One region of the Yersinia sp. SCPM-O-B-9106 (C-191) genome, then DNA from elsewhere that is predicted to be linked to it. Evidence: predicted binding sites of a transcription regulator. Region 1 holds the regulator's gene; each other region holds the start of a gene.

Region 1 (7,794 bases):
ACAGGATGCGCAGGATTCTCTGATAACTTTCCAGCGTTTGATGCGCATTTTTACGCAGTAAACCGCTTTGCCACTGCGGCCATAGCCACAATGTACTGGCAAAGGCCAATGCACAGCCGATTAACGTATCTAACAATCGCGGGATTAAAAAGTCCGCACCTTCGCCGGTCAATAACTGCAAGATATAGACCGTAGTGATGGTTCTGAGAATGACCGACCAGCCATAGTTTTTGCGTTGAACCAGATAGGCCCCCAGGGTGATAAGCAACATAATGCTTAGCGTGGTGCCTTCCGGCATTTGAAAATGCAGCAAAGCTGCCGCGAGTAACAGCCCAATCAGGGTGCCAAGGGCGCGGTGATGAATTCGAATTTTAGTGGCGTTATAGCCGTTTTGTGTGACCAGCATCACGGTGAGCAAAATCCAATAAGGTTTAGGCAGATGAATCAAGGTACCGATGTAACTGCCGGCGGCCAAAGTGACGCCAAGGCGAGCGGCATTCCGCAAGGCACTGGATTTAAAAGATAAATAGCTGGTGAGTGCTGGCCAGAACGGCTGAGATAGCTGGCTGGACATCAAAGCGCGTTCATACTGCGGGCGTTGGTCGCTCAGGATTTGGGTAACATGGCTGATATGGTAATAGAAGAATTGTGCCGCTGGGTTATCCGGATGCTGCTGGGCAATCTCTTCCAGTTCGACCAGCGCATCATCTGCACTGAAATGATTTTTCGCTCGGTGATGATAGAGAATATCATCGGCGATGGTGCGCATTTGCGTCGAGATAACCTGCATATTGCGCTTAAGGACTTTCTCTATCGGGCTTTGGTCAATTAACTCTTGCGTTTTTTCTGACTGACTCACTGCCGCGGTGATGTGTTCCTGTAAATCGAGCGCCATCTGAAACAAGTTCAATAGCCGTTTCCGCTCTTTTTTAGTGGCATTGTCTATCAAGTTAAATTGCTGATAAATCTGATTAATCTTGTCCATTATACCTTGTTGCCGGTCAAGCAACGGCGGTATTGCCTTTTCTAGCGCCACATGTTGACCCAACAAACTGTATTTAGCATCACAATAATCGGCCAACAAATGATAAAGCTGACTCAATGGCTCACGGATCGGCTGGTCTTTACATAACCGGAACCATAGCCAGGTAAATAGGCCATACCAGAGAGTCCCCACGGCACACATCAATGGCGCTTGCCAGATAGGCGTACGGCCTACCATGCTGAGGCTAAAAATAGCGGCGATAAGTGCGGCGGGGAGCAGGCGGCCATTGAGCTGGCTGATAGCGCCACTGACACCCAATATTAATGCCAAGCCAAGCATCACCGCAGGTAATGGAATATCCCACAGCAGCAGTTGTTGAGTCAGAAAACTACTGAAAGTAAAGATAGCCCCGCCGACAATCAGTCGCTGGAAGAAATGTTGATGGGGGGTATCTAGCGCTGCAATATTACAGCAGGCGGGTATCAGGGAGAACATCAACCCCAACCGCAATTCGCCTATCGCGAACCCCAATGCCGCCGGCAAGCAGAGAACAAGTGTCTGGCGGAGTGCATAATTGACTTCAGGATGATAAATAAGCCGTTGCCAATTCATATAGGCCCCAGAGATTTATTAATTACATAACATATACCCAGAAGGCGGCAATTGAGCGAGTCCCCAAGAATCTACTTACTTTAAGGTCAACGACCAGTAAGTGACTGGGGTGACAAATCTGCTGGGAGCAGATTTGAACGCTGCTTGCAGCGGCCTCGCAGAGGCGAGGCCCATGGACGGGCCGAGTAGTGAAAGCAGCCAACACACATGCAGCTTGAAGTATAACGGGTATAGAAGAAAACTGGTGCCGAGGGTATCGGCACCAGTTTATAGGGAATTAACGAGTGCCGTAAACGACAATCGTTTTACCATGCGCGGAGATCAGATTTTGATCTTCTAGCATTTTTAGTATCCGCCCCACAGTTTCGCGGGAACAGCCAACTATTTGACCAATTTCCTGGCGGGTAATCTTTATCTGCATCCCATCTGGGTGGGTCATGGCATCCGGTTGTTTTGCCAGATTAAGCAGCGTTTGTGCAATGCGCCCAGTGGCATCCAGGAAGGCGAGGTTACCCACTTTCTCAGATGTTATCTGTAAGCGATTCGCCATTTGTGACGACAGGCGCATCAAGATATCTGGATTAACCTGAATCAGCTGACGGAATTTTTTGTAAGAAATTTCAGCCACTTCACAGGCGGTTTTTGCCCTAACCCAAGCACTACGTTCTTGGCCTTCTTCAAATAATCCAAGCTCGCCGATGAAATCTCCCTGGTTTAAATAGGAGAGAATCATCTCTTTACCTTCTTCATCTTTGATAAGCACCGCAACGGAGCCTTTCACGATGTAGTAAAGCGTTTCGGCTTTTTCACCTTGGTGAATTAGCGTACTTTTCGATGGATATTTGTGGATATGGCAATGAGGCAGGAACCATTCGAGAGTCGGGTCTGTTTGTGGCTTGCCGAGAACCATTCGCTGTTATCCTCTGTTGTTATCGCAGCCTAACTTAACAGGGCTCAGAGTTCCCTGTACGGCGTGCTTATAAAATACACTTTCATTTAGCATATTAATTTGCTCAACTGCCGAAAGGTATAGCCAAGATGCGTACCGAGTAGAAACCCTTCACTGAGTATTGAGAAGCTACCCTATTTAATTCTAAATACAACACTTTCGGTTCTGTTTGTAGCACAGGATGAGGTCGGTGTCTTGTGTTGTATCGCTTCAGCATGATGAACATCGGGTTACATTGCCAGTTTGTAAATGAAAGGGTAGTCTGAATGAGAAAATTTAACCGGGAGCATGAGTTATGCAAGCACGTGTAAAGTGGGTTGAAGGGCTGACATTTTTAGGTGAATCCGCATCTGGTCATCAAGTTTTAATGGATGGAAATGCAGGAGATAAAGCCCCTAGCCCGATGGAAATGTTGTTAATGTCGGCGGGGGGCTGTAGCGCAATTGATGTCGTTTCCATTTTGCAAAAGGGGCGCAACGATGTGCGCGATTGCGAAGTGACATTAACCTCGCAGCGCCGGGAAGAAGCACCGCGCCTGTTTACCCAAATTAACCTGCATTTTATTGTCAGCGGCAAAGGGTTGACTGATAAAATTGTTGAGCGTGCAGTTGAGCTTTCAGCAGAGAAATATTGCTCGGTTTCTTTGATGTTAGGGAAAGCGGCGACTATTACCCACAGTTTTGAGATCCGCGAAATCGCCTAAATAAATCCTTCGCCCTTGCAGCTGCAGAGTTGCTAACCGCCTACCTGCAGCTCCAAGACAGAAGAATTATCCGATCTTCTTGCCTTCCAGCAATTGCTGCACCAGCGGGGCCATAATCAGCTCCATTGCCAGCCCCATCTTCCCGCCGGGGACAACCAACGTGTTGATATTGGAAATAAAAGACCCTTGCAGCATTGCCAATAAGTAGGGGAAATCGATTTGGTCCAAACCTCGGAAATGAATGACAACAAAACTTTCATCCAGTGAGGGAATGGCTTTAGCAGCAAATGGGTTTGAGGTATCGACGGTCGGCACGCGCTGAAAGTTAATGTGGGTGCGCGAGAACTGCGGCGTAATGTAGCTAATGTAATCGTCCATGGAGCGCACCACGGAATCCATCACCGCCTCACGGGAATGGCCGCGCTCACCGGTATCCCGGACTAATTTTTGAATCCACTCCAGGTTGACGATGGGCACCACGCCGACCAGTAAATCTACATGTTTTGCCACATCATGATGCTCGGTCACGACTCCGCCGTGCAGCCCTTCATAAAATAATACATCGGTGGGTTCTGGCAGCGCCTCCCAAGGGGTGAAAGTGCCCGGAATTTGGTTATAAGGTACAGCTTCATCATAAGTGTGCAAATACTTACGTGAACGCCCCGAGCCATTTTTGCCGTACTCTTCCACACTGTCTTCTAACTGACCAAAGTCATTGGCTTCTGGGCCAAAATAGCTGATATGACGCCCTTGATCCCGTGCCTTACGGATGACGGTATCCATTTCTGGGCGGGTATAGCGGTGGAAGCTATCGCCCTCAATTTGCGCCGCGCGAATATTCAATTGCTGAAAAATTTTGCGAAACGCCAGGCTGGTTGTCGTCGTCCCTGCGCCACTTGAGCCGGTGACGGCTATAACCGGATGTTTAGTTGACATATTAGCTGTAACTCCATGGGGTTAGATCCTCAGTGGACAGGCTGAAATTGGCTGTTTTTTAGCGCTAATGGCTGATTTTTTTAGGGCTAAGGGCTATTTTTAGGGCAAATTGTCCGGCTTGTCACTCTGATTTTACTCGGCGAGTGTCGTGATCCGGCGAGGATTATGGCAACTCTTCGGCACCGGCTCGAAATGCACCGCGCGGCATAATATTGATGGTCTCGTGTAACTCGGACCAGACCAAAACCGCCCCACCACTGACCAACTGACGGCGGACGTCTTCGACTTTTTGGGTCAATGAGCGCTCATGCTCGCCGTAATCTGTGCCTTCACGTAGCACAAAGGCTTCCAGCAGATTATCCAGTGTTTCACTGTCGACTTGTTGCCAAGGGATCATCATGATGATTGCTCCAAATAGGGGGAAAGCCAGGCTGGAATACGTTGTTCCAGCCACATTTGTGGGTGTTTTAAGGAGCCGCCGACAAAACCGACATGGCCGCCGTGCTCTGTGAGCTGATAATCAATATTGTCCGGTAACTCGTTGAGATTCGGGATAACCTCGGCGGTCATGAATGGATCATCTTTGGCATGAATGATAAGTAGCGGCGTCTTAATTTGTGACAACTTAGGTAAAGCGCTACAACGCCGATAATAATCCAACGCATCATTGAAGCCATGTATTCTAGCCGTTATAACATCATCAAACTCTCTGATTCGCCGCAGTCCTTTCAATTGAGTCAGATCCAACGGCAGGCTGCCGGGGTAATGCAGTAGCTTACGGGTGGCATTTAATTTGAGTTGGTTCAACAAATAGCGCTGATAAACCCGAGAGAAACCTTGCTCCATGCGGTCAGCACAAGGTTCTAGCATCAGCGGTGCAGAAACCACCACGGCTGCCTCTAATAAACTCTGTTGCTCTTGTTGAGCTAACTGCCCTTGTTCAGCTAAATAGAGGGCCAACATATTGCCCCCTAAAGAGATGCCAACCGCGGCGGTGGGCACCTGACCATAACTTTCCCGCAACCAGCGCAGAAAAAAGCGGGCATCCTCTGTTTCACCGGAGTGATAAATGCGTGACTTGCGATTTGGCTCACCACTGCATCCGCGAAAATGCATCACCACACCCAGCCACCCTCGGTCTTGCCAGGCGCGCAGTAACCCATGGGCATAAGGGCTATAAAAATTTCCTTCCAGCCCATGGAATAGCACCACTCTGGGCTTATCGCGCGCCAGCTCAGGGTTTTCACTCCAGGCCAGATCGACAAAATCCCCATCGGGCAGTTCCAGCCGTTGCCAAAAAGGTTGCAGTTGTACGCGCCGCCTGACCAAACGGGGCAGCAGCGTTTGTAGATGTGGGTTACTGGCACCGGCCAGCGGACGAAATATTTCATGCATATGGTGAATGGAAATCATGTCATTGCTCTTGTGTGATCAATAGCACACTGTTAGCTTCATGGGTATATCGCGCATCATTTTGGGTGAGAGGCACCCGTCTCATGGAACTGAGTTTATTTCTTTCAATGGTAGGTTTTCTCTGGGTTGCTGCAATTACCCCTGGCCCAAACAATATGTTATTAACCTCAGCCGGGGCCAACTTCGGTTTTATGCGCTCTATCTGGTTGATGTTAGGCATTATGTTGGGCATGCAGAGTATGCTGTTGCTGGTGGCATTTGGTGTCGGCGGCCTGATATTAGTTTATCCCTCCCTGCATTTAATCCTGAAAATTCTCGGCAGTCTTTATCTGCTGTGGTTGGCATGGAAAATTGCCACTTCGGCCTATGAAAAATTAGAAACCAATGTCGTCCCGCCAAAACCGCTGCGATTGTATCAGGGTTGGCTATTGCAGTTCCTTAACCCAAAAGCCTGGCTGATGGGATTAGGGTCAGTCGCCAGTTTCAGTATGGCGGGTGCGGCTTATAATCATTCCATCTTAATGATAAGCCTTGGCATGTTTATGGTGAATCTGGTGGCCGGTATTATTTGGCTGGGTTTTGGTACTTTGATTGGCCGTTTGCTGCGCAGCCGCCGGGCCTGGTTTACTTTTAATATCTCGATGGGGTTGCTGACAGCGGCCTGTGTACTACTTATTTGGCACTGATTTATTTGGCACTGACAATACTCGTCATACTGCAAGCTGCATGCGCGTTGGCTGTTTTTATGACTCGGTTCGCGGCCGATTTGTCACCCCAGTCACTTACTGGTTGTTGACCTTAAAGTCAGTAGACTCCGGGGGATTTACTCAATTGCCGCCGGCCTGCAACTCGAATTATTTAGAGTACGATCATGGGAGCTATTGATGGCTTACAACTATTTCCATGTTGATGCGTTTATCGGCAGCGGGTTATCCGGTAACCCGGCTGGGGTGTATTTACTGAAAAAGCCACTGTCGGCAGAAAAAATGCAGCGTATCGCCGCTGAAATCAATTTACCGGAAACCAGTTTTGTCTGGGACGAAGGGGATAAATCGGCAATTCGGTGGTTTACGCCCGAACGTGAAGTGGATTTATGCGGTCACGGCACCTTGGCGGCGGCGCATGTGATGTTCAATGTGATTAATCCCGGTTTGCACGATATCTGTTTTCGTAGCGCCAGCGGTGATTTACATGTCAAACGCGATGCCGATAACTTCAGTCGGTTGTCGCTGAACTTCCCCACATTGCCGCCAGAGAAAATCGCGATTTCGGTGCAGTTGAAAACCTTGCTAGCTGTTGATATTCAACAAGTATGGCAAGCAAAATCTCTGCTGGTAGTGCTGGAGAATGAGCAACAGGTTCAGCAATTACAGCCGGATATTGCTGCGCTCATTGCTTTCGCTGGCCGTGGTGTCATTGTGACGGCGCCGGGTGATGAGGTCGATTTTGTTTCGCGCTACTTTACCCTGAGCAGCAATGAAGACCCGGTGACTGGATCGGCCCATTGCACATTAATGCCCTATTGGGCGGCTCGGTTGGGCAGGTCGTCCCTCCATGCTCGCCAGATATCGGCGCGAGGTGGCGAGTTATTCTGCACGTTAGCCGGAGATCGCACGGTTATCTCCGGTGAATCTCGCATTTTCCTCAAAGGCGAATTATCCCTTTAGTTAACTATTTGTTGTAGATAATGATCCGCTCGTGAGTTAATTTGTTATCACATAAAGGAATAAAGAATAATTTTTTATTCCTTTGTCTCCATTCCGCCTTCAGGTATCACTGTCATCTCAGCGCCCCTGTGCGCTAAAGGTCGCAATAATAGCGAATGACATTGTTAACCGAGCGGAGTGAACCATGGCGGTAATCCTATCTTCTACAAGCTTATCTTCTGCACGTTTATCTTCTGCAAACATTGCCGCCGCCATTCGCGGCTTCTTACGGCCCAGTAGCGCGCTGTTGGCTCTGTCATTGGTGGCGGCCAGTGCGCATGCTGTCGATGTGACGGTGGCCTACCAAACTTCTGCCGAACCGGCCAAGGTTGCTCAGGCGGATAACAGTTTTGCCAAGCTTTCCGGTGCTAAGGTCGATTGGCGCAAATTTGATAGCGGCTCCAGTGTGGTCAGGGCGCTGGCCTCGGGTGATGTGCAGATCGGGAATATCGGCTCCAGCCCATTGGCGGTTGCGGCCAGTCAGAATGTC
Region 2 (7,794 bases), 780 kb from region 1:
ACTTCGATCCCAATAATAAATGCCAGCAACCCTAGGCTGATGCATAACAGCAACATACTTTGCTGAGTCGCGGGAATGATAAACATAAAGTAAAGCGCCCCGATGGGCAGCGCCATAATCACCCCCAGCAGAAAATCGAGCGCCACCATGCGCGGATTAGGCGTTCGCATCGCCAGCGAAGTGACCACTGCAATCATCACCATACAGCCCGCCCCCGATGTCCAGCCCGTCCATAGCCAGAATAACCCACCAATCGCCGTCGCGACACCGGTACGCAAACCGTTAATCATTGCATGGTGCCCCTCGGCGGAGACATGTTTCACCGGCACAACACCGGCCAAAATATCCTCCTCTACCCGGCTAATGCTGCTGTTGGTATGAATCCCTTTTGACAATAATAAATAGCGGGTTGCCGCACCGACCCAACTACTAATGGTATGTGGGATTGCGTCACTGTGGCTGGCACCCATAAATTGGCGCAGTTTTTTCATTTTTTGATGAATTTCAGCCGACGTTTGCGCCGGTTCGCTCAACATAGTTTTCAGTTCAGCGGTCAAGATATCGGGGTGATTGGCGAGCACTAGATAGGTTTCACACGCCTGAGTGATTAACGTTAATGATTCAGTATGCAATACCTGTAAACGGCGATCACAGCGCTGCCAACGGGAAGATTCCATCATCAGATAGCTGCGCATCCCATTGAGTGCCGTAGTATTTTTGACTAAATCACTCCAGGCGCGGTCGATATCCGTTTTTTCTGCCGGGCGAATACACAGTTGCAACAGCCGATATTGATCGACTAAAACTTTATCGACCAGCCGATCAATATCTTGCTTAATTGATCGCGGGGAAAACAGTAGATCCGCCATCACGGCGCAGACGATCCCCAACACAATCTCGCTACAGCGTTCAACCGCAAATTGCGGTGTTAATAAAGGACTCTCGCCGGTCGTCACAATGATGATAAGCGCAGTATAACCTGCTAAACCAAAGGCATAGGAGTTTTCGACGCGAACCAATGATGAAATCCAGGTGCATACCCCAGCCCACAGACAGCAAAGCATTAAAGTCAATACTGGCGCTCTGATGGTCAGAACAATAATAATCAAGCCACCAATGCAGCCAATGAATGTCCCGATAATACGCAGCCAGCCACGATGGCGAATTGCACCGGAAAAAGGTTCACCACCGGCCGCAAAAGCTGGGCCAGCGGCGACAATCGCCGCAGTCAATACTGACCAGCGCGGTGTTTCCAATTGCAGATGAAAACCGAGGAACAGCGCCGCCAAAATGGCAAAACTGAGCTTGAAAGCAAAGCGCAGGCGGATAAAAGCCGGGCTGCTCATCTTAGCCAAACTCGCGCAGGCGATGCATCAATTTCACTATCGGCGATGATTGATTAGGGTCGCGATCATTCGTTCCCGTGATGACCACAGTCGCGGTGGTCCCCGCCGGGTAAGGATGCTGCTGAACCTCACTATCCAGGCGGATCTTCACTGGCACGCGCTGCGCCAGCCGTACCCATTCGAGATTATTATCAATGGTCGCCAGCCCTTTGCTATCCGCACTGCTGCTACTGTTGGTCACCCCCGCAGAGATACTGTCGACGGTGCCGTGCAGAATGCGGTTGCTGCCGAGCGGCGTGATTTCTGCCCGATACCCCGGTTTAACCCCTTCCAATTTGGTCTCTTCCAAATAAGCCAAGATATAGAAAGTGTCTTTCTTCACTAATGCAACGGCGGTGGCTCCGCGATTAATAAATTCTCCGGCATGGACATTTAGGTTGGTTACCCAGCCTTCAGCGGGCGCACGCACTGTAGTTCGCTCCAGATCAAGCTGCGCTAAATCACGCACCGCAATAGCTTTCGCCAATTGATGACGGACGGTTTGTAGCACATTGCTGGATTGATCAATTTCTTCTTGTGACAGCGCCTGAACCCCTAAACGTTGGCGTCTGCCGGATTCCCGTTGTTTCTCAGCAGCCAGTGTTTGGTAATAAGCAACATCGGCCTCGGCTTCAGCCAGCGCTTGCTGATAGCGCGGCTGATCAATGACAAACAGGATTTGGCCTTTCTGCACCAATTGGTTGTCTTTTACCGGCACATCAGTAATTAAGCCACTGACATCTGGCGCAATCGCGACCACATCTGCGGTAAATTTTGCATCACGAGTCCACGGCGATTCGGTATAAAAAGCCCATACCTTAAAAACAGCGATAACAGCCAGTAAAACCACCAATAAGGTGATGCCGATGCGGATTATTTTTAATGCAAAAGTACTCACGGCGACCTCAGGAAGAAAGACGAGAAATTAAGTAAAAAAGGCAGCAATACAACGCGGTATTAAACAGTGCCGGATGCCAGACAAACTCATAAATACCAGTGGGTTGTAGTAATCTGCGCACCACAAAAAAAAGTGCCAGGGAAAGAAGCAGTTCAAGAAATATCGGCGGGAAAGACAGACCGAAAATCACCATCACCGGAAGCAAACTCATTCTTTAAATCCTTTTTGTTATTGGGTACCGGTGCCTCCACCTGAGTGAATAATCAGGCCGGTAACGAAACTCATCCAATCATTACAACCACAGCTAAAAGCAAGAGCCATAAGCCCACTCTATGAATTAAACTTAAATAACGAGTATAACTGTTGTTTGAATAAGACTCGGGCTACGTGGTTTTCAACCTTGAGACGGTTCTCCCGACAGCAGTATATTAGCCTGCTTATTATCAGCTTATCTACAATGTGTGATCTAAATCACTTTTAAGCCAGAGTTAACAATCACTGTGAAAAAATCTATCTGGAGGGACTATGGAAAGATTAAAACGGATGTCAGTATTTGCCAAAGTGGTTGAATGCGGATCTTTTACCGGTGCTGCACGGCAGTTGGAAATGAGTGTTTCTTCAATCAGCCAGACCGTATCAAAACTGGAAACAGAGCTAAATGTTAAGCTGCTTAACCGCAGCACCCGTCGTATTGGCCTGACAGAAGCAGGGCGGATTTATTATCAGGGCTGCCGACGCATGTTGCAGGAAGTACAAGAAGTTCATGAGCAACTGTATGCTTTTAACAACACGCCGACCGGCACACTGCGCATCGGTTGTTCATCAACTATGGCACAAAATGTGCTGGCAACCATGACAGCTGAGATGCTGAAAGAGTACCCCGGCCTGTCAGTTAATCTGGTCACCGGTATTCCGGCTCCGGACTTGATTGCCGATGGTTTGGATGTAGTGATCCGCGTGGGTGCCTTACAGGATTCTGGGCTATTTTCCCGCCGCCTCGGTTCGATGCCGATGGTCGTATGTGCCGCCAAAAGCTATTTGTTGCAGCATGGCACCCCTGAAAAACCCAGTGACATGACCAACTTCTCTTGGCTGGAATACAGTGTGCGGCCAGACAGTAATTTTGAATTGATTGCACCAGAAGGTATTACCACGCAAATATCGCCACAGGGGCGCTTTGTCACCAATGACTCACAGACCATGATCCGCTGGTTAAAGGCGGGTGCCGGAATCGCCTATGCACCCCTCATGTGGGTAATAGAAGAAATCAAGCGTGGTGAAGTTGAAGTTCTGTTTAAAAAATACCATTCAGATCCCCGGCCGGTATATGCGTTATATACCGAGAAAGATAAAATGCCCCTCAAAGTTCAAGTCTGCATTGATTATTTAACCGAGTATTTTAAGCGTGTCGCTGAGATATATCACAGTTATCGCTAAATATTTGATCAATTTGTATAAATAAAAAGCGTTATTTCATAGGAAATTTCTTCAATTTAATTAAGAATAATCTCATCAATTCAAATTGACTAAATTCGCCCAAGCACTTCCAATATCTGGAATAGACTAAAAACTCTATATCACTATATATTGAGTTGTACATATGGCGCATTTAAAAACAAAGTGGTGCATATGTTTATATCAAAAAACTTACTGGTATTTATTACTACAGTTCAAGAAGGATCCTTAACAAACGCAGCAATAAAGCTATTTTCAACACCACCGCCGATGAGCCGGAGTATAAAAATACTCGAAGAAGAATTGGGTTTTAAGTTATTTACCCGCGCGACTTCAGGGCTAAAACTAACAGATAAAGGCAGTAAATTTTATAAGGATATCTTCCCCACCTACACACGATTAGTGGAGATGAGTAAAATATACAAAAGAAGTAAAAGCGGAACCATTAATATAGGAACTCATCAGTTAAAATCAACATATGCAGGTTTTATATGCGATTACTTCTTATCCTCAGGTCATTGTAACATTGAATTACAAGAAAATATAACTGATATAAATCAATTAGATATTGTTATAAGCGCCAAGGAGATAAAAAAATGTGACTTTGACGTTAAATTAGTGGCCACTTGCAAAGCAATTTTGCTATATGCATCACATTTAAATGATTTACCCAATAAAATAGAGCATCTTAAAAAACTCCCGTTTTTACAAAGCAACCTTTTCTCTTCTTCATGCGCATTTAAAGATTTTTTTGAACACATGAAACAGCAAGGATTTAGAGGGGAAATATTACATGTAGATAATCAACGCGTTCGTTATAACCTCATTGAAAAAGGCGCAGGAATATCATTAACAGCAGAAAGTTTTAGTTCAGAAAAAGATGCTTATAAAGAATTAAATATCAGTTATAACAAAGATGTAGATTTAGAAATGAATTATTACATTTATTTAAAAAGCTCGGTTATTAAAAAATATTTTTTTATAACCTATGTGCAGAAAAATTCGCCACTTTCATGGCGGGAAGTCAATATTACAAGTTAATACTTCTAGTTTAACAACAGCCTGCAATAAAACCGAACACTCTTATGACTGGCTATTCCATTTAAATAAAGAGGTCTATTATGTCTGATATAAATAATGAAATTAAAGAGCACAACAATACCAATGAGCCCAGCAATATAGATGCAGCCCATTATGCTAATTATTCATTCGAGCAGGTTTATGAGGCGCTACATGAGACGCTCAGTTTAAGTGAAATTAATACGTTATATGCAAAAGCGACCAAACAGCGGGACAAGCAACAAGCTGCTAAGCGCAAATATTCTGTTCAAGGTAATCCACAATTACAACAGGCGGAGTCATTAGACATAACGCGCACCCGTTTGGCGCATGTCGAAGATCAAGCGGATGCCATGCTCTATAGCAATGATTACGTGCCCGAGCGGGATGGCGTGTATGTCAATGAAGGGGATGTCGCCTCGCGCTTCTCGCCTGCCGCCTATCTTACTGATTTGTATCGTGAGGCCCGGCCATTACACGCTGCATCTTCACTTTATCATATCGACAAGCGCCGCCCGGATATCGGCGAGTTGCTGTTAAATCAGGATAATCAGGATGATGAAGTATCTACCCTGATGCTATCCAATGAGATTCTGATCCGGGCCATCAAAGAGAAAACCGGCAGGGCAGATATTGATAATACCCTTGAAGAATGTAACCTGCCTTACGACGCTAAATTTGAAAAGTGGCAACAAATCCTCGCCGCGCGGAAAACTACCGCTGCCGAGTTGTGGCCAGAAGAAGCTGACAGGGAAGCCGTGGTATGCCTAGGTCTAGGAATTTCATTTTCCTGCTATCAACAACTCACGGCCCCCGTTAAACTTGAGAATGTCCCCACCTCACCAACCGAAATAGCGGTGTACTACGCACTGCCGCTGACGGTCGTTAACGAAACAATACGCCTGCTGGCTGCAGAAAAAGATAAGGATACCTACCCAACTGCACTGCACCGGCTATTTTTACTGTATAAAGCCACCCATCTCTCGCCACAGACCTTGGTAGGTTTTGTCCTTAAAGCTAAGGACATGAATAATAGCAGCTTGGCGCAACTACACTTAATTAAAATCTGGCAGCAGCGCTATAATCTCTCGGAGCAAGATGCACTCGCCATCAGCAAAGTAGATTGGAACAATCCTGAACGCGTAGATCCAAATGTTGCGATAGTCGCGCAATGCCTCCAGTTAGATCCTCAAGATTTTGTTACGTTAATCAATGAGTATGAAACCAGCTATAGGGCGCGCTACTCTTCGCGACTCGAACGTATTTTTCGCATTACCCAGCAACTTAAACAAAGCAACCTGAACCTCAGTGATTTACTAAAAATAGATGTTAAGAATAAAGCTAGCCTGCGCGCTGAAACCAAACATTGGGTGATTCAACTGCAACAACATGAATCAGATGAATCCCCCATGGCTAGCGTATTGGCAACAGAATTTGGCTTAACGATTGAGGTGGCAAACAACCTATTACAGTGGTGGAAAAAGGGTGAGCAAGGAAGGAATCTCGAGAAGATATGGTCAGATACCACTACAATCTGGTCAGAGGGTAAAAATCTGGATATCTCTAAATACTTCTACATACCCAGCAATATAGAACTTTTCTACCGTCAGTTAGCACGATTGACCAGGATTTATAAAATACTGCAATTGTCTGATCAAGAAATGGAACTATTGCTGGCAGCTGATTTCAAGTCCAGATTTACAATTGATACTGAGCTTAACAACGTTAGTACAATAATAGAACTGATGGAGTTCCAACATTGGGTTAGGAGCCTGAATGCGGAACAAGCTGATGTTCTGTTTACTGAGTTAAAAGCGGGCACGCTGAACCTGCAAAAACTAGCAATCCTCATCGGGGAGCCAGCCGACAGCTTTAATTATCTTCAATACTCTGTTGAGGCCTATAAGCCCGACAATGCCAACATCACAGGTTATCTGCCCCAATACAATGACGCTTATAAGCCTGGCGCTAATATCGTTAATTTTTATGATATTCAAGAAGTACTACACTGGCAGCAAGCAGCAAAAATCCTGCAAGTACCTGTCCCACTGAACCTGCCACTGTATGATCGCATTCATACATTTAGCGCATCAATTGATTATTTAACTTCGCTGTTTGATGCGGCATTTGAAAAACTACCCACCGCTGAACAAGCCACGATTGAAGCCACATTAGTTGAGAAGCAGGGTGTTGCACTAACCCATTATTATCTAAACAAAATCGCCGACCAGAGCCTCCAATTACAGACCCGCGATGACCTCTATGGCTACTTGCTGATTGATAATCAGGTCAGCATGAAAATAAAAACCGGCCGTATTGCCGAAGCCTGTGCCAGCCTCCAGTTATATATTAATCGCTGTTATTATCAGGCCCAACTAGAACCAACAGTCAATAAATTGATTTTCACCCGCGCTTTATTCACTCACTGGGAAGCCACTAACAAACGCTACAGTTCCTGGGCCGGGACCCAACAACTGACCTACTTCCCGGAAAACTATATTGATCCGGCCCTGCGCATCGGCCAGACCAGCATGATGGATACCCTACTTCAATCCATTAATCAGGGGCAACTCACCGCCGACACCGTGGAAGACGCGTTCAAAACCTACCTGACCGAATTTGAAGAGATAGCCAATCTATCGGTTATCAGTGGCTACCACGATGACATCAGTATCGATAACGGACTGACCTACTTTATTGGCGAGAGCCTCGCCTCCCCGCCGAGTTATTACTGGCGTACCGTCGACCATGCTCAGTTCAGTGAGGGAAAATTCCCAGCCTCCGCCTGGAGTGAGTGGAAGAAAATCAGCTGCTCGGCCATGCCGTATAACCAGCTCATTCGCCCGGTTCGCTTTAATTCTCGGCTACATTTGCTGTGGCTGGAGCGGCACGAAGACACCCGCAACCGAAAAAGTGAAGACGGTGAAAAATGGCTGTATGAACTGAAGCTATCTCACTTGCGCTACAACGGCAGTTGGAGTACGCCGTTCACCTTTG
Region 3 (7,794 bases), 240 kb from region 1:
TCGTTGAGAAGAATTTGCCGCTGGACCTGCAAACGCTGACCGAAGAGGCCGTGAGCCTATATGGTAGCAAGCTAACCAACACCAAAGTGGTCGACGAAGTGATTGAGTTCATGCTGGGCCGCTTCCGCGCCTGGTATCAGGATGAAGGTCATAGCGTCGATACCATTCAGGCGGTATTGGCTCGTCGACCAACCAAACCGGCTGATTTTGATGCTCGGGTGAAAGCGGTAACCTATTTCCGCACACTGGATGCCGCCGCCGCATTGGCTGCCGCGAATAAGCGTGTATCAAATATTCTGGCAAAATCCACTGATACCCTGAATGACCATGTTCGTGCTTCGGTGTTAAAAGAACCGGCGGAGCTGAAACTGGCCACTCATTTGGTGGTATTGCGCGATAAGCTGGAGCCGGTATTCGCTGCGGGTCAATACCAGGAAGCACTGGTTGAACTGGCAGCGTTGCGGGAAACCGTCGATGAGTTCTTTGATAGTGTGATGGTGATGGCCGAAGACGATGCTGTGCGAGTTAACCGCCTGACGTTGTTGAGCAAATTACGCGAGCTGTTCTTACAGGTTGCTGATATTTCGCTGTTGCAGTAATCCTGTACTCGGCTCGTCACAGGGGAGCGTATTTACCAAGAGGGTATGCGCTCCCCTTAGCTATTCTTACTGGGTAAGAATAGGATTTGGTGAAAATAAGTACTTATTACAGGAGTAGCTTCACATGACTTTTGCACTGAATACGACCCGATATTCACGTTGGTTAGCGCCTTTTCTGGCGTTGCTGGTGGTGTTCCAATTGACCGCCTGCGGGGATAAAGAGCCAGAGCAACGTAAGGCTTTTATTGATTATCTGCAAAATACAGTGATGCGCAGTGGGATGAAACTGCCAACGCTGAGTGAAGATCAAAAACAGAAGTTTGGCCCTTATGTCAGCGATTATGCGATTTTAGTGACTTTTTCTCAGCAACTCAGTAAATCTGTGGATGCTAGCCTGAGCCCCGCTATTGCGCAAATCAATGAGATTCGTATGGCGCAGGATTATCTTAATAAGCGTGATGCATTGCAGCAGTCAGCGGGTGCGTTGAATCTGTTAGTACAGCAGATTCGTACCGCCAAAACACAGGCAGATGCCGCTGTAGCCGCATTGAAGCAGCCAGATGATTTGAAAGTCGTTTTCAATAAAGCTTTTGATAATATTGTGACTCAACCTACCAATGTGCTGATTCCGGCTGTTCCCGTTGTTTCTGCCTTTGTGCAGGATCTGGCGCAGGTTGGGGATTTCCTGCAACAGCAGGGGACTCAAGTGACCTTTAATAATGGTGGTGTTCAGTTCCAGACTGCGCAACAAGCGGCACAATACAACGCGATGATGGCTAATTTGGTCGCCAAGTACCCGGCGATGATGGCGGCACAGAAGAGTGTCATGAGTGTGATTCAGTAGGTTTTTTTAATGGGTTGATGGGGTAGGTGATTGGGTTCGGTTGATATTTGATAAGTGAATAAGTTCGGTTGTTAAAGCAACTGAGTTTACTTAACCTGCGATGAACCAACCGCCAAAGGGTGCGGGCGCGCACCCTTGTGCAATCCCGCGCTTGCGCGAAATATTGCCCTGCGGGTAAACCGTCTGCGTCTTTCGGGCTGACGAGCCTGCGCGATGGGCATCCCTTCCCAAGCGCGCTTTTCGCGGCCGTCCATGGCCGCTCACTCTACCCTCTCTCCTTGTCGGCAACATTCCTGATTGCGCTCAACGTCAAAACCATGGTTTTAGGTTTTGATGTTTAAAAGCACATTTGAGCTGCCGAGTGAAGAATGAAGCCAGGGAAATCCGCCATGGACGGCGGATTTAGGTGTCATGAGCAGGGATGCGAATAAAGCCGTCCCGCAAGCGTAATGATGAACGAGGGAACCTGCGCAGCAGGCAAGCGACACGTGCGCAAGCGCGGATTGTTAAGGCCCACGCTTATGGGCCTTAACTCGGTTGAGGAGACTGAGCTAAAAATGACCTCTGAGTGTTTATCAACCGAAACCTGATCCGAACCTAAGCACTAAAACCATATCAACCAAAACCCAAAAACATCTCCCCCTTCCCCCTGTTTTTTTATTACACATTTGCCACGCAACTGGGCAGTCCGATCAGAATAAGATGGGTGAATGTCTCATCCTTCCTCTACGAGCAAAAATAACTTGTGATTAACATCACATTTTCAAAACAAAGGGCCGCCACGAAAGTGTGATATGAATCACTATATTGGCCGCTTTTAGCTTAAAAATTCTCCGGTGTGGCTTTCTTACACCTCAATAGTGTGACCTTGATCAACAAATCCACCCCTGTAGTGGGGGTTTTAGTGTGACATTCGTCACATGCTGGGAGTGAGCTACGCGAGAGTAAAGGAGCATGCTAAAGTTTGTTTTGCATACAGCGGGTTTGTATTCGATAACACCGGCGGGTTTTGCAGAACTGCCTCAACAAAACAATTATATCGCGCTCTTATTGTTAGCGCGTACCAATAGGGGTGTTTTATGTTTTCACCAGATGCAAAGGTCAGAATTCAAAATTTTGGCCGATTCCTCAGTAACATGGTCATGCCCAACATCGGCGCATTTATCGCCTGGGGTATTATCACCGCACTGTTTATCCCAACGGGTTGGCTGCCGAATGAAACGCTAGCCAAATTAGTTGGCCCGATGATCACTTTCCTGTTACCACTGCTGATCGGTTTTACCGGTGGTCGCTTGGTCGGTGGTGACCGTGGTGGTGTGGTGGGTGCTATCACCACCATGGGGGTTATCGTTGGTGCTGATATGCCAATGTTCCTCGGTGCGATGATTGCAGGCCCATTGGGTGGTTGGGCAATCAAACACTTTGACCGCTGGGTTGAAGGTAAAATCAAAAGCGGCTTTGAGATGCTGGTTAACAACTTCTCAGCCGGTATTATCGGGATGTTGCTGGCTATTCTAGCCTTTATGGCGATTGGCCCATTGGTAGAAGTGTTGTCTAAAGCACTGGCTGCTGGCGTGCACATCATGGTGCAGAATAACCTGCTGCCACTGACGTCAATCTTTGTTGAACCAGCCAAAATCCTGTTCCTGAATAACGCTATCAACCACGGTATCTTCTCACCGCTGGGTATCCAGCAGGCGACTGAAACCGGTAAGTCTATCTTCTTCCTGATTGAAGCTAACCCAGGCCCAGGTTTGGGTGTGTTGATGGCTTATATGTTCTTCGGCAAAGGTAACGCCAAGCAATCTGCTGGCGGCGCGGCTATCATCCACTTCTTTGGTGGTATCCACGAAATCTATTTCCCATACGTTCTGATGAACCCACGCTTATTGCTGGCGGTGATTCTGGGCGGTATGACTGGCGTGTTTACTCTGACCCTGCTGAATGGCGGTCTGGTATCTCCAGCTTCTCCAGGTTCTATCCTGGCAGTATTGGCGATGACACCAAAAGGTGCTTACTTTGCCAACATTGCTGCGGTTGCTGCTGCGTTTGCGGTGTCCTTCGTCGTGTCAGCTATCTTGCTGAAAACGTCTAAAGCTAAAGACGAAGAAGAAGACAGCCTGGAAGACGCGACTCGCCGTATGCAAGACATGAAAGCGCAATCTAAAGGCGCACAAGCAGCCAATGCAGCTGCTGCTGCGGGCGACTTGAGCACGGTGCGGAAAATCATTGTCGCCTGTGATGCTGGTATGGGTTCCAGTGCGATGGGTGCTGGTGTGTTGCGTAAGAAAGTGCAAGATGCGGGCTTGAAGTACATCTCGGTCACGAACTGCGCCATCAACAACCTGCCGGAAGATGTTGATTTAGTTATCACGCACCGTGATTTGACTGAGCGAGCAATGCGTCATGCACCGCAAGCACAGCATATTTCGCTGACTAACTTCCTCGACAGCCAGTTGTATACCAACCTGACGGTACGTTTAGTCGAAGTGAGTAACGCGACCGCGACCACACAAAAAGTGATTGAAACGCTGGATGATAGCTTTGAGCCATCAGAAGCCAACCTGTTCAAACTGAGTGCGGAGAATATCTTCCTCAATCAACATGCTACGAACAAAGAGCAAGCCATTCGCTTCGCCGGTGAGCAGTTGGTAAAAGGCGGTTATGTCGAGCCAGAATATGTTGAAGCGATGTTGGAACGTGAAAAACTGACTTCCACCTATCTGGGCGAATCTATCGCCGTGCCACACGGCACTATCGAAGCTAAAGACCGTGTGCTGAAGACTGGTGTGGTGTTCTGCCAATACCCTGAAGGTGTGCGCTTTGGCGAAGAAGAAGATGAAGTGGCTCGCTTGGTGATTGGTATTGCCGCCCGTAACAATGAGCATATTCATGTCATTACCAGCCTGACCAACGCGCTGGACGATGATTCTGTCATTGAGCGTTTAAGCAAAACCACCAGTGTGCAAGAAGTCTTGGATTTGCTCGGCGGTAAAAAATCCGCTTGATAGGTGTGAGTAACTGAACGGCGATGAGTGTTGTCCGGTTGTGACGGATAACTGCCGTAACCTGAATAGGGCCGTGGGGAGTACGCGGCCCTTTCACAGCTACACAGCAAAAGGTAAAAAATATGAAAGCATTACATTTTGGCGCGGGTAATATTGGCCGGGGCTTCATTGGTAAACTTCTTGCTGATGCCGGCGCGCAACTTACTTTCGCCGATGTTAATCAGCCGCTATTGGATGAGCTGAATAAGCGTAAGAGTTATCAAGTTAATGTAGTGGGTGAGCAAGCCCGTGTTGAAGAAGTGAAGAATGTTAGCGCAGTGAACAGTGGCAGCCCGGAAGTGGTGGCACTGATTGCTGATGCTGATATTGTCACTACCGCTGTTGGCCCACAAATTTTGGCCCGCATCGCCAGTACCGTGGCGCAAGGTTTGGTGGCCCGTCATCAACAAGGTAATACCCGCCCACTGAATATTATTGCTTGTGAGAATATGGTGCGCGGCACTAGCCAGTTAAAACAGCATGTGTTTGCCGTCTTGCCAGAAAGTGAGCAAGCGTGGGTTGAGCAACATGTTGGTTTTGTTGATTCTGCGGTAGACCGGATTGTGCCGCCATCAGAAGCGGGCAGCACTGATATTCTGGCCGTGACAGTAGAAACATTCAGCGAGTGGATTGTTGATGGTACCCAATTTAAAGGGCAGCCGCCGCAAATCGCCGGTATGGAACTGACGGATAACCTGATGGCCTTTGTGGAGCGCAAACTCTTCACGCTGAACACCGGGCATGCCATTACCGCCTATTTGGGCCAGCTTGCAGGGCACCAAACCATTCGTGATGCCATTCTTGACTCAGCCGTTCGCCAGAGCGTGAAAGGCGCGATGGAGGAGAGCGGGGCAGTGCTGATCAAGCGCTATTCTTTTGATCCGCAGAAACATGCAGCTTATATCAATAAAATTCTCTCCCGTTTCGAAAACCCTTACCTGCATGACGATGTTGAGCGCGTTGGCCGTCAGCCACTGCGTAAACTGAGTGCTGGTGACCGTTTGATCAAGCCGCTGTTGGGGACGTTGGAATATCAGTTGCCACATAATAACCTGGTGACCGGTATTGCTGCTGCGATGAGTTATCGCAGTGAGCAAGATCCGCAAGCGCAGGAACTGGTTGAATTACTGGCTAAATTAGGGCCAAAAGCCACTCTTGCTCAAATTTCCGGTCTGCCAGCTGATAGCGAGGTTGTGGAACAGGTGGTGAGTGTGTATAACGCCATGCAGGACAAGCTGGCGCACTGATGCTCAGTGCTCAGATGAGCCGGTTGTTGTATTGGCCGGCTCTCCAAACCCGTTGGACGGATACTCATTAACCACCCCAGTGACCAGCGATGATTGAAAAAACACAGGCATTTGAGAATCGGGTACTTGAACATCTGAACGCGGGGAAGACCGTTCGGAGTTTCTTGATGGCTGCTGTCGACTTATTGGCAGAAGCATTGAACATTCTCGTGGTGCAGGTTTTCCGTAAAGATGACTATGCGGTGAAATATGCCGTGGAGCCATTGCTGGTCGGGGATGGGCCGTTGGGTGAGTTATCGGTACGATTGAAGTTGGTTTATGCCTTGGGCGTCATAACCCGGCATGAATATGAAGATGCCGAGCTATTGATGGCGCTGCGTGAAGAGCTAAACCATGATGGCACCGAGTATCGCTTTACTGATGACGAAATCCTCGGGCCATTTGGTGAACTACATTGTGTGGCTGAATTGCCGCCAGTCCCGACATTCTTACGCCCGGATGAAGCCGATGCTTCGCTGATTGCTATGCAACGCCAGCGTTATCAGCAAATGGTGCGCTCCACTATGGTGCTGTCGATTACTGAATTACTCTCCCGTATCAGTCAAAAACAAGTTTCTAAACTCTCGCCACTCGGCCATGTTTAATTATTGAAAACACTGAGCCATTCCTCAGCTAACAACCACAGGGCTGTTATTGCCATCAAGCCGCCCATCACGCCATTAAATAGCCGCAACTTCCAATTAATGCGCAGCGCATGACGCAATTGATCACCCATCACCGCCCAAACCGCCACGCAAGGGAGATTCAATAAAGCAAAGCCACCGACAATCAACAAAGTATGACTCAGTGTCGCGCCTTCCCGTGGGGTGAATAAGATGGCGACATTCATTGCCATCAGCCAGGCTTTTGGATTAATCGCTTGAAATAATGCCCCCTGAATGAACCCCATCGGCTGCTCCCTATCCCGAGCATTGGGGCTGCCAGAATTAAAAATCTTCCAGGATAACCACAGTAAATAACCGCCGCCCAATGTTACTAATGGCAGGCGAACAACCCCGACCCAACTGAGGATAAATGCCAATAGCGTGGTCATTAATGCGCATTGCAATGCACAACCAAAGGTAATCCCCAGCATCATCGGGAAAGTTCGGCGCAAACCAAAATTGACACCAGAGGCGGCCAATAGCAGGTTATTTGGGCCTGGGGTGATCGACATTACGGTGACGTAACTGATAAAGGCACTGTCCAGCATGGGAATCCCTCTCCCTTCGTACTTGAAGCTGCAGGGGTGTTAGCTACGTTCACTCACCCGAATAACTTACCTGAGTAAGCTCATCGGGACTCGTTCGCTTGCTGCCTACCTGCAACTCCAATTACTTTGGGTATTATATTATTAATGTTGCCAAGAGATTCAGCATAAACAGCAATCGGCGCTAGCGGCAGAAGCAGAAGTTATCTATTGTTATGGGTACAGTTTGCACGATGCTGAACTGTACCCATCAATTCTCTAGAGAACTGTCACCATGTCCCTTGTTATGAATGAAATTCGCTACTTACAAGTGGCTGACAATTTGGCACAAGCCATTAAGAATGGCAGTCTCCTGGCGGGCAGCCGCTTACCCTCGGTGCGGGGCTACGCGCAGAGCCATCAGGTGAGTGTCAATACCGTGGTGGCTGCGTATCGCACATTGGAAGACCGTGGCCTGATTGAGGCCCGCCCGCAGTCAGGTTTTTATGTCTGTAGCCCGTCAACCGCCGTGGTGCCAACCGCTACAGTGGGGAAACCGGTGGATGAAGTGCTGGATTTGATTGATACCGTATTTGCTGCGCAACAAAATCCGCGTTTTACCAATATTTCGCTGGCCTGCCCGCAGACTGGCGATTTCTATCCCAGCGCCAAGTTGGGGCGCATTATGGCTTCTTTATTACGCCGTCAGCCGCAGTTGATCAGTCAATATGCTTTGCCACCCGGCAGTCAGCGCCTACGCCAGCAAATTGCTCGCCGCGCTATGACGTTGGGAATGCTGGCCGATCCAGCAGAAATCACTATTACCCAT
Region 4 (7,794 bases), 1.7 Mb from region 1:
ATTGCGGCACCCAAACCACCCGCAGCACAGGCGGTTGTTAATCCTAACCCACCACCGCGGCGACGCAATTCATACAATGTTTGAGTGATCATGCGCGCACCGGTCGCGGCGAAAGGATGACCATAAGCAATTGATCCACCCAATACGTTGAATTTACTCATATCAACTTCACCAATTGCCTGACTGCGGCCCAGCTTTTCGCGTGCGAAGCTATCACTGGCGAACATTTTCAAGTTCGCTAATGTTTGTGCCGCAAATGCTTCGTGCATATCAATGAGGGTTAAATCTGCCAGTGTTATTCCGGCGCGATCAAGTGCTAAGGGGGTTGCGTAGGAGGGGCCTAACAGCATGTCTTGCCAGACATCAATGGCCGAAAACGCAAAACTGCGCAGATAGCCTAATGGCTGTAAACCCAGCGCCTTAGCCTTTGACTCACTCATCATCATGACTGCCGCCGCCCCGTCGGTCAGTGGCGTGCTGTTCGCCGCCGTGACACTGCCGTGCTTACGATCAAATGCCGGACGTAATTTGGCATATTGCGCCATGGTGGAATCTTTGCGGATATTATTATCTTCAGTGATAGCATCACGATAAGGCGGAATATAAGCTGTCATCACCTCATCTTGTAATAATCCCTGCTGCCAGGCCTGTGCCGCCATTTGGTGAGAGCGCAGCGCTAAAGCGTCCTGATCCTCGCGGCTAATACCATAGGTTTTTGCCATCTGTTCAGCGGTATCGCCCATCCGCAGGCCGGTTGAATATTCTGCAACAGCTGGAGCCACCGGGAGCAAATCGCGCAATTTTAACCGGCTAAACAATTTCAATCGTTGAGATAAAGTTCGTGCTTTATTGACATCAACCAAGGTCCGCGCCAGTGCTTTGCTGACACCTATAGGCAAAACAGAGGAAGAATCCGCGCCACCGGCGATCGCCACAGTCACTGAGCCAGCCATGATACTTTCCGCCACATTGGCCACCGCCTGAAAGCTAGTCGCACAGGCACGGGAGACACTGTAAGCATCGGTATGTACACTCATGCCCGTTCCCAGCACGATTTCCCGCGCGATGTTTGGTGCTTCCGGCATTTGGACGACTTGACCAAACACCAGTTGATCAATGAATTCAGGAGCAACACCGCTTCTGGCCAAAAGTTCACTGACCACAATTTTGCCTAAATCTACAGCTGGCACGCCGTGATAAGCAGTTGCCTGCTTGGCAAAAGGAGTTCGCAGGCCACTGACTATAGCAATGCGATCGCCCTGGCGTGTCACTAGCGGTAATGGCTTACTCATACATGCTCCTGATAAGTCAAAGTGGCTTTTATTAAAGCATAACAAAATAACAGGTCTGACCTGATCCAATTATTGTTAACCAAACATTTACATTTGGTAAACCTATAGAGCAGGAAAGTGAGAGCAGGAGCAACTTTTCGCCATAAAAAGAAAGGAAAGAGAGGAACTGGCGGGTGGATAAGACATATAAAGCTGATATTTCTGATGCAATAAATTCAGCGCGAGCTGTAGGAAGGTATCAATACAAACGCGAAGCAAAAAGCTCCGCGTTTTAGGGGTATTCAACTTATCTGAATCAACTTACAACAAAGTGCAAATTAACGCAGACCTAACTGGAAGATCATGGTTTCTGCCTGGCAGGAGAAAGTGAAATCAATGGCTAAGCGCACACCATCTTCAGTTTCTTCCAGCTTATGTTCGATCAGGCAAGGTTCAGATTCAACGGCACGCGCTTTTTCAGTCAGCGTTTTCAGCATGGCTTCAGCATCAGCACGGTTGTCGAATACACAGCTATAGGACGCGGTACAATCAGTATTGTCCATGATAGTGCCTACATCTATACAGCAGCAAGCTGCGGTTTCTTCCGCACTACAACGATTGATTGCATCTGACATCTTCAATTCTCCTCAACGGATATTTCAAAATAAACGCACATCAGCTATCAATTAACGCAGATAAGGCAGAGTGCAAAAAAAAATATTTTCTCTACTGTCATTTTACTCCCCTAGGTCACAAGGCACTAGGACTTACTGTTTATAGGCCTATTAAGTGACGGATATCACACTAAATTTGTTCGCACTCTCATCGATAATGTATTAATTGCTACCGAATTGTAATTTTTTTGTTAACTACGTCTATTTTTTGCAATCAAAATTGACCAAATCCTAAAACATACTTGCAACACGCACACAGGTCGGACCTATACTTCAGCCACTGGTCTGCTTTGTCTGACCGATGACGGACCCTACAATCCCGCATTCTCTTGTTACGGTAAGTAACATAGTTTAAATAAAATAATGAGGTTTTGGTCATGAACCAGAAAAACCTGTTTACCCGATCAGCTCTGGCAGCTGCAGTAGCACTGGTTTCTTCGAACGTTTCTGCGGCTGGCTTTCAGCTAAATGAATATTCAGCAGCTGCATTGGGCCGCTCTTTCTCTGGTGAAGGCGCTGTTGCTGACAATGCTTCTGTTGGTAGCCGCAACCCCGCCGCAATGACATTGTTCGACCGTCCTTCTTTCTCTGGTGGCTTCGTGTATGTCGATCCGAATGTTGATATCAGTGGGACATCACCAAGTGGCCAAAGTACCAGCGCCAAAAATATCGCGCCATCCGCGTGGATCCCCAATATCCACTTTATTATGCCGCTGAATGAACAGTGGGCGATTGGTGCTTCCGGCACCTCTAATTACGGTTTAGCCACTGAATTTAATGATGATTATGTTGTCGGTTCTCTGGGTGGCAAAACTGATCTGAAAACTGCGAACCTCAATCTGAGCGGTGCTTACCGCCTGAATGAAAACTTCAGCTTTGGTCTGGGCTTCAATGCGGTTTATGCCGATGCGAAGATTGTGCGCCATGCAGGTGAAGCTGGTCCACAGTTACCTATTCCACAAACGCCGGGCACCGAAGTTACCCGTATGGAAGGAACCAAATGGGGCTATGGCTGGAATGCGGGCGTTCTGTATGAAGTGGATAAAGAAAACCGTTACAGTTTCACCTACCGTTCAAAAGTGAAGATCGACTTTGATGGCGACTTCAGTAACCAATTGCCTCCTCTACTTGGTGGATTAGCAGGCCAAACAATCCCTGGCGCCCTGACCCTGAACCTGCCGGAAGTGTGGGAAGTGTCCGGCTACAATAAAGTCGCGCCACAATGGGCTATCCACTATAGCTTGGCCTACACCAGTTGGAGCCAGTTCAAAGAGCTGAAAGCAACCGGAACCAACGGCCAAACCCTGTTTGAGAAGCAAGAAGGCTTCCACGATGCTTACCGTATCGCGCTGGGTACCACCTATTATTACGATGATAACTGGACTTTCCGTACCGGTATTGCCTTTGATGATAGCCCGGTTCCAGCAGATAACCGCACTATCTCGATTCCAGACCAAGATCGTTTCTGGATAAGTGCTGGTACCACCTACGCCTTCAACAAAGATGCATCTGTTGATGTTGGTATTTCCTATATGCACGGTCAAAACGTGCACATCACGGAAAAAACACCAACAGGATTGGGCGGACAAACTTATGAGTTCGACTCTAAAGGTACTGCACTGCTGTATGGCGTGAACTTCAACTACGCTTTCTAATCGGCATTATTTAATCAATAATTGCCCACAAAAAAAGCGCCTTACGGCGCTTTTTTATTTTCAGGCTAACATCTCTATCAGTTAGCTGAATCGATACTTTCCAAATCGCCCTGAATAGCTTGAGCATTGGAATTAACTTCCGGTTTTAATTGCCCGCCATTCGCCAAGAAATCATAGCGCTGGAAGTAGGCTTCACGCACCATTAGATATGGGTCGGAGGAATTACGCAGCAAACCATCGGAATCCAATAGCTGCGCACGGGTTTCTACCCCTTCAAGCACCCATTTACCCGCCGACATCCAGAAGGTCAGATAACTCAGCACTGGATAGACGTAATCAACCGCATCGCCCCCATCTTCACGAATGGTGAAACTACCATAGGCCGGTAATACCACATAGGGGCCATAACCAACATTATAATGCCCTAAGGTGCTACCAAAACGGTGCGGAACTTCTTTCGCCAGTTTCGGGTTCGCCATACCGGCGACGTCAATTAACCCGCCCATCCCCAAAAGAGTATTTAGGAAGAAGCGGTTAAAGTGCTTCATGGCATTGTACGGATCACCGACCAGGAAGCTATTGACCATACTGGCCGGCTCTTCAAGGTTCCCCAAGAAATTACTCATCCCATTACGGGCGGGTTGTGGCACGTAATCACGCCAAACCACAGCTACCGGCCGCACGATATAAGGGTCAAGAACCTCATAGTTAAAATTGAACATTGCCCGGTTAAAACCTTCCAACGGATCTGAGCGGCCCTGCTCCAAATTATCCGGCGAACGACTGGCACACCCCACTAAAAGCACGGTAGCAAAAGCCAGCCCAATCAGGCGGTAGTTCATATATTTCTCCATGAAATTCTTACCAACCCCTTATATTTAAGGGATTTGTCTATTTATTTGAACATTAATAGTCTGGGGTTGCCCCTTCGCGACGAAATCCTGCACACCGCTTTCACCAAACCAGTCACCTGGCTGCGAATTCACAGTGCCGTCCAGTGAAATACGGACACGCACTTTCACCTGTTGCAACGAAGATAACAACCGCTCCGGCATCATTGCATTGCTATCATCGAGTGTTACTGATAGCGGAAAGCGGCTCAAAGGCAGCTGTTTTACCGCAACCGGGACTGGGTTTGAGCCATCCGTTACCGAGATAATCAGCGCGCCCTGCTGGGGTAATTTCTGCGCCGCCTCTGGTGACAGTGAGACCGCTATTTCCAGTGTAGCTGTTTCCTGCCCGGCCTGTGATTTAGCTTGCGCAATACTGCGTTTTATCACTTCTGTACGAGAATCACCAGCAGGCAGCAATTTTAGCATAACTTCCCACGCGCCAATGGCTTGTTTAAAATCGCCCTGCTCAAAAGCATTAAAAGCTAATAAACTCATGGCGCGTAAATTAGTGTGATCCTGCCCAACCATAGTGCGCAGCATCTTGGTTGCCAGTTGATTATCCTGCGGATCATTGGAACGGGTCAGCACTTCAGCATAGCCGAACCTGACATCATCATTATCGGGCGCAAGTTGATAAGCTTTAGCGAAAGCTTGCGTGGCGGTCGTGGCGTTATTCAGTGCCATGCCCACTCTGCCAAGCATCATCCAATCATTGACGTTACGGGTATCTTGTTGCAGCGAGGTGCGTAATCCCAGCCCCAATCGTGCGATTTCCTCCATCGTCAGAGGCTCAGCCCGCTCATTGGCCACTCTGGCCCGTAATTCAGGCATTTGCGCTTCAACCTGATGCCACGCTTGTACTTGCGGCAAGCCACCTGTTTTCAGATATAGCCCGACCGAAACCACCACCAAAATCACCACGCCCGGCAGTAAAACCCAGCGATTGATGGGGCTGGCATTTTCAGTAGATTCTTGTGGAATATCTGTCAGCAGATTTTGCTGTAATTCCTGAATCAATTCAGGCTGCTGATCCACCACTCCTTGGGCTTCATCCTCAGCCAGCTCAGATAACCGGTCTTGGTAAATCGCCTTGTTCAGCTCATCTCGGGTGGTCACCGCTGAATTCGTCTCTGATCGCAGCGCCGGAATGACCAACAAGGCACCCGCGACCGCCAGCAAAATAATCACTATCAGCCAAAAAGCCATTATGGTTTTTTCCTGTTCGTCTTTTTGTGTTGAGCCGAGATCTGTTTTTTAACAGTAGCCTTTTGTTCAGCCAGCAAAGTCTGTAACCGCTGCTGCTCCTGCGGCGAAAGCGCGGCTTCTTTCTCCACCCGCCGCCGGGCGCGCAGCACTACAATGATTGCGCCTATCAGGACAAACATTGCCGGGCCAATCCACAAAATCAAGGTTGCAGGGGTTACAGGTGGCTCATAGGTAACAAAGTTTCCATATCGAACCACCATATAGTCAATGATTTGCGGTTTGGAATTGCCCTGCTGCATCAGTTCATACACCTTGCCGCGCATATCAGCGGCAATGGTGGCATTGGAATCAGCAATGCTATTGTTTTGGCATTTAGGGCAGCGCAATTGCTCAGTTAACTCGCGATACTGCTGTTCCTGCTCCACCGAGCTAAAAGTGTAAGTATCAATGGCCGCCAAAGCATTGGTCGCCAAAATACCCCAGCTCAATATCAGGCCCAGCACCAGACTGAATAATCTCATGCGCCCCCCTGATACTTTTTATACAATGGCAAAATTTCCTGCTGCCAGACGCGATCATTGAGATCACCGGCATGGCGATAACGAATGATGCCCTGACCGTCGATCAAGAAAGTTTCTGGGGCGCCATAAACCCCTAAATCCAGCCCCAGCATGCCATCGCCATCATACAAACTCAGCGCATAAGGATTACCCAGCGCATTGAGCCATTGGACGGCTTTGGCCCGGTCATCTTTATAGTTCAAACCCACCACCCGGATACCCTGCGCGGCCAGTTTATTCAGATATTCATGCTCGGCACGGCAAGTCGGGCACCAGGTCGCCCACACATTGAGTAGCATCGGCTTACCATCATGCAATATCGACTGATCAAAAGTTTTCCCCGGTTGCTCAAGGGACTCCAGTTTAAAAGTCGGCACCGGTTTGCCAATCAGCGCCGACTCCAACATGGTGGGGTCATCGCCATTGGCATTTCGAGTCAGTTGCACCAAAAAAGCGACCACCAGCAGTAAAAACAGCACCAGCGGGATGAACATGAGCTTATTAAACGAAAATTGAGATTTCATTATTTAGCCTCCGTTGCAGCGCCGCGTTTTAACTTTTTACTCATCCGATAACGGGGATCAAACATACAGAAAATACCGCCGATGGCCATAAACACCCCGCCATACCAAATCCAGCGCACAAATGGCTTGTAATACAAGCGCACCGCCCATGAACCGTCATCCAGTTCTTCACCTAAAGCGGCATACAAGTCGCGCGTTAGGCCGCCGTCAATGGCCGCTTCCGTCATCATTGAGCGGGCCACACTGTAATAGCGTTTTTCTGCATGCAAGGTGGCTTCGGGCTTGCCGTTTCGGGTGACATCAATAATGCCGACGCCGCCGGTATAGTTTGCTCCTTTAATGTCGTGAACATCGCGGAATACAAAGTGATAATCGTGAATATCGATGCTATCACCGGCTTTCATGCGCACATCGCGCTCAACACTGTAATTCTGACTGAAGGCAATCCCAATCACAGTCACCGCCACCCCAAGGTGCCCCAGCACCATCCCCCAATGGCTGCGAGAAAGGTGGCTCAGGCCACGCCAGAAACCATGACGATGAGTGGCGCGCTCATGCAACTCCATCACGGTGAGGATAATCACCCAGATAGCCATCATCAGCCCGACCACGGTCATACCGGCGATAGTGTCTTGCAGCAACCACGGCACCAATATTGACAGCAGCAAAGTGACCACCAGCGCCACACCCAAGCGCTTATAAAGCTTACTCGGCTCATCGCGACGCCAGCGAACCAATGGGCCAATCCCCATTAATAGCGCCATCGGTGCCATCAGCCAGGTAAACATGGTATTAAAGAAAGGCTCGCCAATGGAGATACTGCCCAACCCAAGCTGTTTATGGACTAATGGCAGCAAAGTGCCGAGCAATACCACCAACATCGCCGCAATAAGCAGCACGTTATTGCCTAACAGGAAAGTCTCGCGCGAGAAGACTTCATGCTGAGTTCGGCTGCGCACTTGCGCGCCTTTAACCGCATACAGTAGCAAGGAGCCGCCGATGACAATCACC

The links. The regulator CRP, encoded in region 1, controls carbon source genes, mostly activating them, when cyclic AMP is high. The targets are predictions, from matches to a motif close to ATGTGANNNNNNTCACAT.
Positions count from the first base shown of each region.
Region 2: the regulator CRP is predicted to act here: its motif matches at 2,743-2,760, upstream of aaeR (HTH-type transcriptional activator AaeR).
Region 3: the regulator CRP is predicted to act here: its motif matches at 2,348-2,365, upstream of OP863_RS00165 (PTS mannitol transporter subunit IICBA).
Region 4: the regulator CRP is predicted to act here: its motif matches at 2,059-2,076, upstream of OP863_RS13735 (YfcZ/YiiS family protein).

Region 1 covers NZ_CP110791.1:279,223-287,016, forward strand. Annotated here, with positions in the region: gene OP863_RS01085 (YccS/YhfK family putative transporter) at 1-1,597, opposite strand, end outside; gene crp (cAMP-activated global transcriptional regulator CRP) at 1,875-2,507, opposite strand; gene OP863_RS01095 (OsmC family protein) at 2,842-3,249, shown strand; gene OP863_RS01100 (phosphoribulokinase) at 3,316-4,185, opposite strand; gene OP863_RS01105 (YheU family protein) at 4,349-4,585, opposite strand; gene OP863_RS01110 (hydrolase) at 4,582-5,580, opposite strand; gene OP863_RS01115 (LysE family translocator) at 5,682-6,284, shown strand; gene OP863_RS01120 (PhzF family phenazine biosynthesis protein) at 6,483-7,265, shown strand; gene tauA (taurine ABC transporter substrate-binding protein) at 7,450-7,794, shown strand, end outside.
Region 2 covers NZ_CP110791.1:3,913,043-3,920,836, forward strand. Annotated here, with positions in the region: gene aaeB (p-hydroxybenzoic acid efflux pump subunit AaeB) at 1-1,346, opposite strand, end outside; gene aaeA (p-hydroxybenzoic acid efflux pump subunit AaeA) at 1,348-2,283, opposite strand; gene aaeX (p-hydroxybenzoic acid efflux pump operon protein AaeX) at 2,291-2,494, opposite strand; gene aaeR (HTH-type transcriptional activator AaeR) at 2,809-3,720, shown strand; gene OP863_RS17745 (LysR family transcriptional regulator) at 3,913-4,779, shown strand; gene OP863_RS17750 (neuraminidase-like domain-containing protein) at 4,860-7,794, shown strand, end outside.
Region 3 covers NZ_CP110791.1:37,950-45,743, forward strand. Annotated here, with positions in the region: gene glyS (glycine--tRNA ligase subunit beta) at 1-599, shown strand, start outside; gene OP863_RS00160 (DUF3053 domain-containing protein) at 724-1,443, shown strand; gene OP863_RS00165 (PTS mannitol transporter subunit IICBA) at 2,523-4,451, shown strand; gene OP863_RS00170 (mannitol-1-phosphate 5-dehydrogenase) at 4,574-5,737, shown strand; gene OP863_RS00175 (MltR family transcriptional regulator) at 5,827-6,381, shown strand; gene OP863_RS00180 (LysE family translocator) at 6,378-6,989, opposite strand; gene OP863_RS00185 (PLP-dependent aminotransferase family protein) at 7,261-7,794, shown strand, end outside.
Region 4 covers NZ_CP110791.1:3,010,935-3,018,728, forward strand. Annotated here, with positions in the region: gene fadI (acetyl-CoA C-acyltransferase FadI) at 1-1,292, opposite strand, end outside; gene OP863_RS13735 (YfcZ/YiiS family protein) at 1,610-1,906, opposite strand; gene fadL (long-chain fatty acid transporter FadL) at 2,323-3,600, shown strand; gene mlaA (phospholipid-binding lipoprotein MlaA) at 3,678-4,442, opposite strand; gene ccmI (c-type cytochrome biogenesis protein CcmI) at 4,479-5,699, opposite strand; gene OP863_RS13755 (cytochrome c-type biogenesis protein CcmH) at 5,699-6,220, opposite strand; gene OP863_RS13760 (DsbE family thiol:disulfide interchange protein) at 6,217-6,783, opposite strand; gene OP863_RS13765 (heme lyase CcmF/NrfE family subunit) at 6,783-7,794, opposite strand, start outside.